2 regions of the Oleiphilus sp. HI0125 genome follow, and region 2 is predicted to be linked to the other one. Evidence: predicted binding sites of a transcription regulator. Region 2 holds the regulator's gene; the other holds the start of a gene.

Region 1 (5,994 bases), on a different contig from region 2:
GCCGCTCTCGCGCAAGCTGTTTCCTAAGCAGTTTTTGCCTTTAATGGGCGAGCAAACCATGTTGCAAGATACTTTATCTCGCTTAGGTTCTGATGCGGCAAACCCAATTGTTGTGTGTAATGACGAACACCGCTTTAATGTGGCTGAACAATTGCGCCAGCAAGGGCAAAAAGCAGCAAACATTATTTTGGAACCGATTGGGCGCAATACTGCGCCTGCTGTTGCACTTTCGTCCTATGCGGCACTTAGTGAAGGTGCGGATCCTATTTTATTGGTGCTTGCGGCTGATCATGTGATTCGTGATGAAAAGGCTTTCCAGAGCGCCGTGCAGCTTGCGACAGCTTCCGCGGAGCTGGGTAAATTAGTGACCTTTGGCATTGTTCCGCGCAGCCCGGAAACAGGTTATGGCTATATCAAAGCATCGACCATTAGTGCTGATGGCACGGGTGATGTCGAGCAGTTTGTCGAAAAACCAGATCTTGAAACGGCGCAATCTTATCTCGCTGATGGCAATTATTTATGGAACAGCGGCATGTTTATGTTCAAGGCTTCTGTGTTTTTAGAAGAACTTGAAAAGTTTCGTCCTGATATTGCGCAAGCCACGAAAGCAGCCTTTGATGGCCGACGCCAAGACTTAGACTTTACTCGTTTGGATGAAGCGAAGTTTGAAGCGTGTCCCGACGAGTCAATCGATTACGCCATTATGGAGAAAACTGAACAAGCCTTGGTTGTTTCTTTAGATGCAGGCTGGAGTGATGTGGGTTCGTGGTCGTCATTATGGGAAGAATCTGAGCAAGACGAGGATGGTAATTCACTTCGTGGTGATGTGCTTGCGTATGAGTCAAAAAATAATCTGTTATTTAGCGACCACAAATTAATTGCAACGGTGGGAGTTGAAAATTTAGTGGTTGTCGATACACCTGATGCCGTTCTTGTGAGCACAAAAGATAAAGTACAAGATGTGAAAAAAGTTGTCGACCGTTTGAAACAAGAAGGACGCTCAGAGGCGACGATTCACCGTGAAGTCATGCGCCCTTGGGGCTTTTATGATTCGATTGATAAGGGAGAGCGCTTTCAAGTGAAGCGTATTACGGTCAATCCGGGTGAGAAATTGTCGCTGCAAATGCATCACCATCGTGCCGAGCATTGGATTGTAGTATCAGGTACTGCTTTGGTGACGATCAATGATGAAACGAAAATGGTCTCTGAAAATCAATCGACTTATATTCCGATCGGCGCAACCCATCGTCTAGAAAATCCAGGTGTATTACCACTAGAAATGATCGAAGTGCAGTCGGGAAGTTATTTGGGTGAAGACGATATTGTGCGCTTTGAAGATACCTACGGAAGAGAGTGAGTTCGCTTCTTCAGGGAGGCTGGGCTCTTTAAGCAAAAAAGGACACCAATTGGTGTCCTTTTTAGATTCTGGATCAAGTCCAGAATGACTGACTATTAAGCTTTACGACGACGCGCGAAACCTAAACCAGCAAGGCCTAAGCCCATAAGAGCAAGAGTGCCTGGCTCTGGAACGTGGTGACCAACAGTGATGTCGTCGATGCCCCAACCGTCAGAGTAGTTGTATGAGTTGCAACCGTTTGGATCGTCACACTTATCAAAGTAAAGAGACGCGCCTGTGATAGCCATGTCGCTGATGATAGTTGTGTAGAACAATGAACCGCTCGGGAATGAAGTATTTACTTGGTATTCTTCAGTAGAACCGTCTTCATAAGTAAGCTTGATGCGGCCGCCTTGGTCGTTGATGTCTGCCAAGTAGAAGCCGATCGCATTGTATGAATCGTCTGCATCGATGTTCCAAACAACGTTTGTTGCGTCGTTGCTGTCTAACCAGAAGTCAGTTGCATCGCTCGCTAGAACTTCACGACCATATTCGCCAGTACGAGAGCTTTCGATTTTAAGGTTACCGTTGTTAGTGTTTGAGCCTGCTTGACCCGCACCTGTTAGTGTAAAATCGCCAACCGCAGTGCTTAGTGTTGTTGCTGAGTCAATCCATTTTTCGTGCTGGCTGCCGGTGAATACTGCGTTGCTAGTATCCCAGCCGTCGAAGCTTTCAGTGTCTGACGCAACTAATGTGCCTAAGAATGCTGATTCAACACCAGAAAGGTAAGCAGCATCGCCAGCTGAAACGCTGATGATTGCAGCTGACTGAGCCGAAGCTGCAGCAACTGTAAGTGCCAAACCTGTCATTACGCTTTTTAGTTTCATTGTAATGCTCCATTTATCTTTATAAGCGTGATAATTGTTGAAGTGGCAACCGGCTGTCTGTTTCATCCTTAGTAACAGACCCTTGGCTTTCCGTCCCAATCTCGCAATTGGTTTGGCGTACTTCGTTGTGTTTACCAGATAGTTTTCTGATGACAAAAAAATTCTGCAATTAATACGCCAAAAACATTAAAGGCTTGTTAAGTTAGTAGGGTAGAGATTTAGAAAAAATGGAAATTAAGTAAATGTGTAAAAAACACTGACGCTCGAATGTGAACCTGTGAAACAGTTCCGTGATGGGGTAAGAGGAATGAAAAGTTTCCGCTAGTCTTACTTATAAGTGTAATATTGCGGTCATATTCTAGCTCGCAATTTAGAGCTTGGTTTTGGTAACGATTTTTCGTTAAAAACTCACTAAAACTAAGCATGTAGGATAAGCAGGGAAGGCGCGAGCAAAGCGTTAATGACAAAGGGTAAATAATGAAAGTATCAATATTTGGGACAGGGTATGTCGGGCTAGTGACCGGTGCGTGTTTGGCTGACATGGGACACGATGTTATTTGTGTTGATGTCGATGAGAGTAAGGTCGAAAAGCTCAATAACGGTGTTATTCCAATTTACGAGCCTGGTCTTGAAAGCATTGTTAAGAATAATTTTGCTGCGGGTAACTTGAAGTTTACGACAAAAGCGGAAGAGGCCATTGCGTTTGCTAAGTTGCAGTTCATCGCGGTTGGTACTCCTCCTGATGAAGACGGTTCTGCAGATCTGCAGTATGTATTGGCGGTGGCTGAAACGATTGCGACCCATATGCAAGACGAAAAAATAGTGATCGATAAGTCTACCGTACCCGTCGGTACGGGCGATAAAGTGCGTGCGAAAATTGAGGGTGTGCTGGCGGAGCGCGGCGTAGAGATTGATTTTGATGTGGTCTCCAATCCTGAATTCTTGAAAGAAGGCGCTGCAGTAGGTGACTTCATGAAGCCAGATCGTATCGTCATCGGTTGCTCGAAAGAGTCGTCTGAAGCGCCAATGCGTGAGTTGTATGCGCCGTTTAATCGTAACCATGACAAGATTCTGTTCATGGATGTTCGATCTGCTGAACTGACCAAGTATGCGGCTAACGCAATGTTGGCAACCAAAATTAGCTTTATGAATGAAATGGCAAATTTGGCTGAGCGACTTGATGCAGATATTGAAAGCGTGCGTTTAGGGATTGGCTCTGATCCACGCATTGGCTTTCAATTTATTTATCCTGGCGCTGGATATGGTGGTTCATGTTTCCCTAAAGACGTGCAGGCTTTAACACGTATCGCGCGAGATGCTGGATATGATGCAGAGCTTGTTCAGTCTGTAGAGAATGTGAATAACCGCCAGAAGCATCGTTTGTTTGAGAAACTCAGTGCTCATTTTAATGGCGAGCTAGCAGGTAAAACGATTGCAGTTTGGGGCTTGGCTTTTAAACCAGAAACGGATGACATGCGTGAAGCGCCATCGCGTTGTCTGATGGAAGCTTTATGGAATACCGGTGCCAAAGTAGTGGCATATGACCCAGAGGCTCAGGAAGAGTGTTTACGCATTTACGGTGAGCGTGATGACCTGACCCTAGTGACGAATAAAGATGCCGCTCTTGAAAGTGCCGATGCCTTGGTGATTTGTACAGAATGGAAAGCTTTCCGAGCTATGGATTATGAGGCTGTTGTGCAAAAGTTAGCGAATCCTGTGATCGTAGATGGACGAAATCTGTACGATCCTGCTATCGTTAAGAATTATGGCATTACATATTACTCAATCGGCCGCGCATAAAGTCTGATGAGTACCAAAGGTATCTGTTGATCAACGCGTCGAATAGATACCTTTTTTGCGTGTAGATATTCATTGAATGAAGAATAAGGTTGATCATGGAAAGCAAAGGAAGTATTCGACGTCAGGTAAGTAAATTAAAGCTTGTTACCGCAGTGTCTGCCGCGCTCTTTTTGGGAGCTTGTGGTGGCGATGATACGGATACCGAGTTTCAGAATCACTTAGACAGAGCAAAAGCGTATCAGTCTCAAGGACAATACAAGGCAGCGATGATTGAGTATCGCAATGCTGCGAAGAAGTCTGGTGGTAAGCCTGAAGTGATGATCGAATTTGCTGATGCAATGAATGAGGTCGGTAACCATCAAAATGCCCGAAGCTATCTTGAAGCAATTGCTGGCGAGACTTCAGAGTCTTATTTATTGGAGCTTTCCGAAACCTATATTGCGCTGGGTAAATTTCAGTCTGCCTCTTCTACCTTAGAACAACTTAAAGAGCCAACGCGAGAAAAGATGTTGCTCGAGGCTGAGTTACTCTCTAAGAAAGGTGATTTCGACGCAGCTCGCGTTATTTATCAAAAGCTCTTAGCGAATAATCCTCAAGATGGCAGATCGAATGTCGGCATGGCAACGCTTAATGCCTTAGAAGGTCAAATGCCTGCAGCGCTCGTGTTAGTAGAAAAAGTTAGTGCTGACGACGAAGCGTTCCCGAAAGCACAGTTGCTGAAAGCTGGTATCGAGATTTCTGAAAATCAGTTAGAGAATGCTGAATCAACCTTAAGTGAATTATTGTCTGTTTTGCCGACCAGCGACCAAATGCTTCCTGATCGTGTGCTTACGCTTGAGCGTTTGTCTTATGTGCTCACAAGACAAGGCCGCGCGAACGAAGCCTACATATACACAAAGCTTCTGTCTGAAGCATTCCCAGGCGCAACCGAAGCAAATGATACTTTCCAAGAAGCCTTGGCCGACTTTCAAGAGAATCGTTTAGATCAAGCTAAAGAGAAGCTTGAGAAGCTAGTAGAGCAGTACCCTGGTCACACTCGTTCACGTCAGGTGCTGGGTATTATTAGTTACATGCAGGGCGATACCGAAGCCGCAGCGCGTTACTTAGATGATGTGGTTGATCCAGAGACGGCAAGCCCGCTGGCGACCCAAGTATATATGGCAACCAATCTTAAACTGAACGAGCCTCAGCGTGTTCTAGACGCATTAGAACCAACTATCGAACAGCAAACCTCGGTTGAATTACTAGCTTTGTATGGCTTGGCAGCGGTTTCAGATAAGCAATATGAAAAAGGCGAAGCAGCGCTTAAGAAAGCTGCATCGATCGATCCAAAAAATGTACGCTTGCAGTTGGCATTGGCGAGTTTTTATCGCTCTGCACCACAAGTGGATCGAGCTCAAGAATTACCTTATTTGCTACGAGCGTTTGAGCTAGCACCTACTCAGCAACAAGTTTTGATTGATATCGCCTCGTATTACACGCGATCAGGTGATCAAGCCACAGCGAAAGCGTTGCTTTTAGATAATGCTAGGGCGCAATCTTCGAACTATACAGCGAACTTTATTGCCGGACAGTATTTGGCGACCTTAGGCGAAGTTGATGGTTCAAACGACTATTTACGGAAAGCACTTCCTTTAGCAGAAAGCACTACTAACCAAGCTATTGTCCAGGGTGCGCTAGGGCGAAATGCCTTGCTCCAAAATAACAATCAGGAAGCTAAAAATCGTTTCAGTAAAATGCTCGAGTTGTCGCCCAATAGTATGGGGGCATATGCAGGAATTTATGAAGCGTCAACGCGTTTGAATGGGCGTGATGCGGCTGTGAAATCGCTTGAAGAATTAGCAGTGACAAACAAGTCAATGGCTGCGTTTCGATCTTTGATTCGTGTTGAACTTGCGAATAGAAACATCTCTGGCGCTGAGCGTGCTTATCAAACAGCAATGACTACTTTTCCTGATCAAGGTGCTGAAC
Region 2 (5,994 bases):
AGTTCGCGACCGAGATATTGGCGTACTTATCACCGACCACAACGTGAGAGAGACCTTAGACATTTGCGAACAAGCCTATATTGTTGGCAATGGACACATCATTGCATCAGGCTCGTCTGAGCAAGTATTAGAGAACAAAAAGGTGCGCGAGGTTTACCTTGGCGATGAATTTACAATTTAAAACCAAATTCCCTGTGCAATTACCAGTGAAAAAAGGTTTAACTAAGTTCATCAAAAACTCGTTCAAATTCTTCTCGGAAGTTCTTAAAATAGAAGATATGACATTACGTGCTGGACAAGCACATAGAGAATTCGTTCGACAATGACAAAAACACTGAAAAAGTTAGGATGACCGACTGATGGTAATGAAGGCATCCCTACAACTCAAAATGGGGCAAAGTCTTACAATGACGCCCCAGCTGCAGCAGGCTATTAAACTGCTTCAGCTATCGACTCTAGATCTTCAGGCGGAAATCCAAGAAGCATTGGAATCAAACCCAATGCTAGAAATGATTGAAGACAGTCCTGAGACGCCAAATAGCGAGTCAGAGCAAAATTCAAAAAATGAACAATCTAGCGAAGTATCAAATTCAGAAGTCGAGCCATCACGAGATCTTCACGAAAGCGAACGCGATGAATTTAGCGATTCGATACCAACCGATTTACCTGTCGATACTGCATGGGAAGACATCTACCAAACAAGTGGCCCAGCAAGCTCTGGCACAATGCCAGATGAGAACGACAGCGATTTCGAAAGCAGAAATTCAATTAGCGAGTCTCTGAATGATCACCTGCTATGGCAACTTAATCTAACACCATTTTCTGACCGCGATCGTTTAATTGCAGAAACAATTATTGATGCGATTGACATGGAAGGCTATCTACAAAATACCATTGAAGATATTCATCAAGGTCTATTTAACGAAGAAGATGAAGATCCAGTCGAACTAGAAGAAGTTCACGCAGTTCTGAAGCGTGTTCAACATTTTGACCCAGCAGGCGTGGGCGCAAAAGACCTTCAAGAATGTCTAATGCTTCAGTTACGTCAACTAGATCCCGACACTGAGTGGCTACCGCAAGCCAAGCTTGTCGTCAGCCACTATATCAATCTGCTGGGTAGTCGCGATTACGCACAGCTCATCAGAAGAAGTCGTCTTAAAGAAGACGATTTGAAAGAAGTTCTTCGCTTGATCCAATCGCTAAACCCTCGCCCAGGCGAGTCAGTGATTCAAGCGGAACCAGAATACGTTGTTCCCGACGTCGTGGTGAAAAAGGTAAATGGGCGCTGGAAAGTAGAGCTCAATCCAGAAATCGCACCTAAGATTCGCGTAAACAACAGCTACGCTGGCTTTATAAAACGTGCAGATAATAGCAACGACAACAACTTCATGAAGGACCAACTTCAAGAAGCTAAGTGGTTTATAAAAAGCCTCCAAAGCAGAAACGAGACTTTGCTCAAAGTTGCAAGCAAAATTGTTGCACATCAACAAGGCTTTTTAGACTATGGTGAAGAAGCAATGAAACCGCTTATTCTCCATGATATAGCCCAAGCAGTTGATATGCATGAATCCACAATTTCTCGCGTAACAACGCAAAAGTATATGCACACACCGCGTGGCATCTTTGAGCTGAAGTACTTCTTCTCAAGCCATGTTGGGACGACTTCTGGCGGCGAATGCTCATCGACGGCAATACGCGCTATCATTAAAAAATTAATTGCTGCTGAAAATCCTAAGAAACCTCTTAGCGACAGCAAAATTGCAGACCTACTCAAAGATCAAGGCATTAACGTTGCTCGCCGTACTATTGCAAAGTACCGCGAAGCGATGTCAATCCCGCCTTCTAACGAAAGGAAGCGTTTAATGTAAGAAGCTGTATATTCGCAAGACTTGTTAGAAGCATCCGCGGAAATTTCTTCCGCAAAAAACCAACAAGGAGACATTTATGCAAGTAAACATCACCGGTCACCACGTTGAACTAACAGATTCAATGAAAAACTACGTTACTGACAAGCTAGAGAAGCTTGAGCGTCACGTGGACGGTATAACAAATGTGCAGGTCACCCTTTCAGTGGAAAAGCTAAGACAAATTGCGGAAGCCACACTTCACATTAGCGGCGCAGACATTCACGGTACTGCAGAAGACGAAGATATGTATACATCTATCGATAAGCTTATAGACAAGCTTGATCGACAGATACTGAAACACAAAGAAAAACAAGTTGCGCGCTCGCATGGGGCCGTGTAGCTACTCGTAGTATTGGAAGAAAAATGAACGAAGGTTCAATTACTATTAGCTCTATTCTTGTTCCGGGACTGACTCGCGTCAGTTTCCCGGGCACTAGCAAGAAAAAAACACTAGAGCATATCGCAGCTGCAATTTCACAAGAAATCCCCGAGCTGTCTGAAGAAGATTTATTCGAAAATCTAATTGCCCGTGAGAAATTAGGTAGCACTGGAATCGGACAAGGAATTGCCATCCCTCACAGCAGAATGTTGAGATGCTCAAAAGTCATAGGCGCATTATTTACACTTGAACAAGATATCGCGTTTGACGCAATCGACAACCAACCAGTTAATCTACTGTTTGTTCTGATCGTTCCTAAAGAAGCAAGCAGCGAACATTTAGAGTTACTTAGCCAAATAGCGGAAAGATTTAATGACTCTTCTTTTTGCAATAAACTACGTGCTGCATCATCTGATTCTGAGCTTTATACGTTAATGACTGAAAGCTAACTGCCTTACTGTGGAGGCACCATGAAACTCGTAATTATTAGTGGCCGATCGGGCTCAGGTAAGAGTACTGCCCTCCATGTTTTAGAAGACTTAGGCTATTACTGCATCGACAACCTACCTGTCGGTTTGCTCTTAGAGCTTGGCTCACAATCAGCAAGACAAACAGATGAGCGCTTGGCAAAAGTTGCCGTGAGCATTGATGCCCGCAACCTACAAAGCGGCATAGAAAACTTCCCTGCTTTTTATCAAGCCTTTCAAAATCAGAATATCGAAACAGACATTATCTTTCTTGACGCGGATAGCGAAACACTCATAAAGCGCTTTCATGCGACACGAAGAAAACACCCTTTAAGCTCTCCCGACATTTCCTTAAGCGAAGCCATCAACAAAGAGAGCGTTTTATTAGAACCCATTTCCAGGCAGGCTGACCTCAATATAAATACAAGCGACATGTCTTTGTATGAATTGCGTGACCATATCAAACTACGAGTAGCAGGCAGAGCTACACAAGAAATGGCCCTACTATTCCAATCGTTTGGATTCAAACACGGCGTGCCTAGCGATGCAGATTATGTTTTTGACGTTCGATGCCTCCCTAATCCGTACTGGGACCCATCTCTACGCGTATTCACGGGGCTCGACAAACCTGTTGAAGATTTCTTAAGTTCACATTCAGAAGTCGAGGAAATGGAGTCTTCAATTATTACTTTCCTCGACAAGTGGATTGATCAATTCGCCTCAAATAACCGCAGCTATATGACAATTGCCATTGGCTGCACAGGCGGCCAGCATCGTAGCGTTTATTTATGCGAAAAAATCGGAGCATACTTTAAGCAATCTCACAAAAGCGTGTTGATTCGCCACAAAGAACTATCCGCTCCAATGAAAACCCAATAAAATAAATTCTAAGAAAACACTGAGACTTCAAAGGGAATCGAATGCTTCGCGAAACTGTCGAAATTATCAATGATCTTGGACTGCATGCCCGAGCAGCAGCCAAATTCGTGGAATGCACCGGTCATTTTGAAAGCAGTTTTACCATCACAAAAGACGATAGAGAAGTTGACGGAAAAAGCATCATGTCTGTCATGATGCTTGCAGCCAGCAAGGGCACCCAGATAACGATTACTGTTGATGGCGCGGATGAAGAGCAAGCCATGAATGCCTTGAAAACATTGATCAATAATCGGTTTGATGAAGAAAGTTAACTCTAATTCGTTATAACTTATCCTATTAAGCCATTGTTTTCTTAAGAAATTAATCAACCGATCTGCACGCCATACGCTATACTCATAGCTTAAACAAACTTTCGGCGTTCCCATGGCAAGCTACTCTAACAATCAGACACCAGAGCAACACTGGCGCTCCATTTCGGATGCCATTGAAGCCGGCTCTCTGAAGCAAGTAGCTCGCATTATTAATAAGAGCTTATCGACGAGCGATGTCGCTCACCTCATCGAGTCTTCTCCACCTAAACAGCGTAATATTATTTGGCAGCTCGTCGATGATGATTATCGCGGAGAGGTTCTTCAAGACCTAAGCGAAGACGTCCAAGCCTATTTCTTGAGCAAGTTAAATGCGCAAGAACTTATCGACGCCACCGAAGATCTCGATACAGATGACCTAGCAGACATACTGCAGAACCTACCTGAAGCTGTCATTGGCGAAGTCCTAGACTCCATGGACAGCCAAGACCGGGAACGTGTCGAGGAAGTCCTCGCCTACGAGGAAGATACTGCCGGTGGCCTGATGAACACCGACACGGTAACTATCCGTGCGGACATCACAATGGACGTTGTTCTGCGCTACTTGCGAAGACACCGAAGCCTACCCGAGATGACAGATAGTCTTCTCGTTGTTAGCCGAAATGGTGTTTTGGTCGGTATCCTTCCACTAACTACGATGTTGGTATCTAGCCCAAGTGCTACGGTTCGTGAGGTCATGGAAACAGACATCACGACAATCAACGTCAATATGCCAGATAGCGAAGTCGCGAATGTATTCGAACGTCAGGACTTGGTCACCGCACCAGTCGTGAACGACGATAATATATTGCTTGGGCGTATCACCATTGATGACGTGGTTGATGTCATTAGGGATGATGCTGATCACTCATTGATGAGTATGGCGGGGCTCGACGAGGATGAAGACACCTTCGCACCGGTGAAGCAAACAACCAAAAGGCGCGCTGTTTGGCTGGGCATAAACTTAGTCACCGCCTTTATTGCCTCTGCCGTGATTGGCATGTTTGAGGGTACTATTGAAAAAGTCGTGGCACTGGCTGTACTAATGCCAATCGTTGCCAGTATGGGCGGCATAGCAGGAAGCCAAACTCTTACACTTGTGATACGTGGTATGGCAGTCGGTCAAATCAGTAGTGGCAACTTAAAGTGGCTACTCAATCGCGAGTTCACTGTGAGCATGATTAACGGCGCATTATGGGCTGCCGTGGTTTCAGGCCTCGCAATGCTATGGTTCAAAGACATCACGATCGGAATCGTAATCGCATCAGCCTTAATGATTAATCTCGTTGTAGCCGCTATAGCAGGTACCGTACTCCCCTACTTTTTGAAATCGCGCGACATTGATCCAGCACTCGCAGGTGGCGTGATCTTGACTACTATCACTGATGTTGTAGGCTTCCTCTCCTTTTTAGGCCTAGCCTCAATCGCCTACGCATAAATTTGATCACAGGTACTTTATGAGTCAGCACGACCCATTCGATAGCAACAACGAAGATTTCGACGAAGACATTAAAAGTCGTAGCCAAATTAAACGCGAGATGGAAGCGTTACAAGCAATCGGCAAGCAGCTTTGTGAATTAAAAGCTTCCCACCTTGAACAAGTACCTATCTCAGAAGAATTAGAAGAAGGCATCACGACCTACAAACGCATCTCGTCACGGGAAGCCAAAAGACGCCAATTACAGTACATTGGCAAAGTCATGCGCAACCAAGACATTGATGCAATTCAGACAGTACTCGATCGATTCGATACATCTAGCGATATATACGCGAAACGCTTACATATGCTCGAAGCTTGGAGAGAAAGACTGATCAACGAAGGTAATGCGGCATTAACTGAATTCGTCGAAAAACACCCAAGCGTTGAGATACAGACATTACGCCAGCTTGTGAGAAACGCGAATAAAGATCGTCAAAACGAAAAGAATACCGGCGCAGCCAAAAAGCTTTTCAAGTTCTTGAAGCAATACGAAGAAGATATTCTGAATTAAATCGTAGCGCTCTATAAAACTACA

The links. Region 2 encodes sigma-54, which starts transcription at its own class of promoters, with help from an activator protein. Its sites were predicted from a motif close to TGGCACNNNNNTTGCTNT; they were not measured.
Region 1: the regulator sigma-54 is predicted to act here: its motif matches at 2,386-2,403, upstream of A3762_RS27755 (PEP-CTERM sorting domain-containing protein).

The regions. Positions count from the first base shown of each region.
Region 1 covers NZ_LWGF01001011.1:5,070-11,063, reverse strand. Annotated here, with positions in the region: gene A3762_RS17295 (mannose-1-phosphate guanylyltransferase/mannose-6-phosphate isomerase) at 1-1,357, shown strand, start outside; gene A3762_RS27755 (PEP-CTERM sorting domain-containing protein) at 1,453-2,223, opposite strand; cyclic di-GMP riboswitch class I at 2,265-2,350, opposite strand; gene A3762_RS17285 (UDP-glucose/GDP-mannose dehydrogenase family protein) at 2,701-4,023, shown strand; gene A3762_RS17280 (tetratricopeptide repeat protein) at 4,119-5,994, shown strand, end outside.
Region 2 covers NZ_LWGF01001510.1:10,816-16,809, reverse strand. Annotated here, with positions in the region: partial or broken gene A3762_RS25390 (lipopolysaccharide ABC transporter ATP-binding protein) at 1-181, shown strand, start outside; gene A3762_RS25385 (RNA polymerase factor sigma-54) at 366-1,868, shown strand; gene hpf (ribosome hibernation-promoting factor, HPF/YfiA family) at 1,945-2,247, shown strand; gene ptsN (PTS IIA-like nitrogen regulatory protein PtsN) at 2,271-2,735, shown strand; gene rapZ (RNase adapter RapZ) at 2,757-3,632, shown strand; gene A3762_RS25365 (HPr family phosphocarrier protein) at 3,674-3,943, shown strand; gene mgtE (magnesium transporter) at 4,056-5,417, shown strand; gene yjgA (ribosome biogenesis factor YjgA) at 5,437-5,970, shown strand.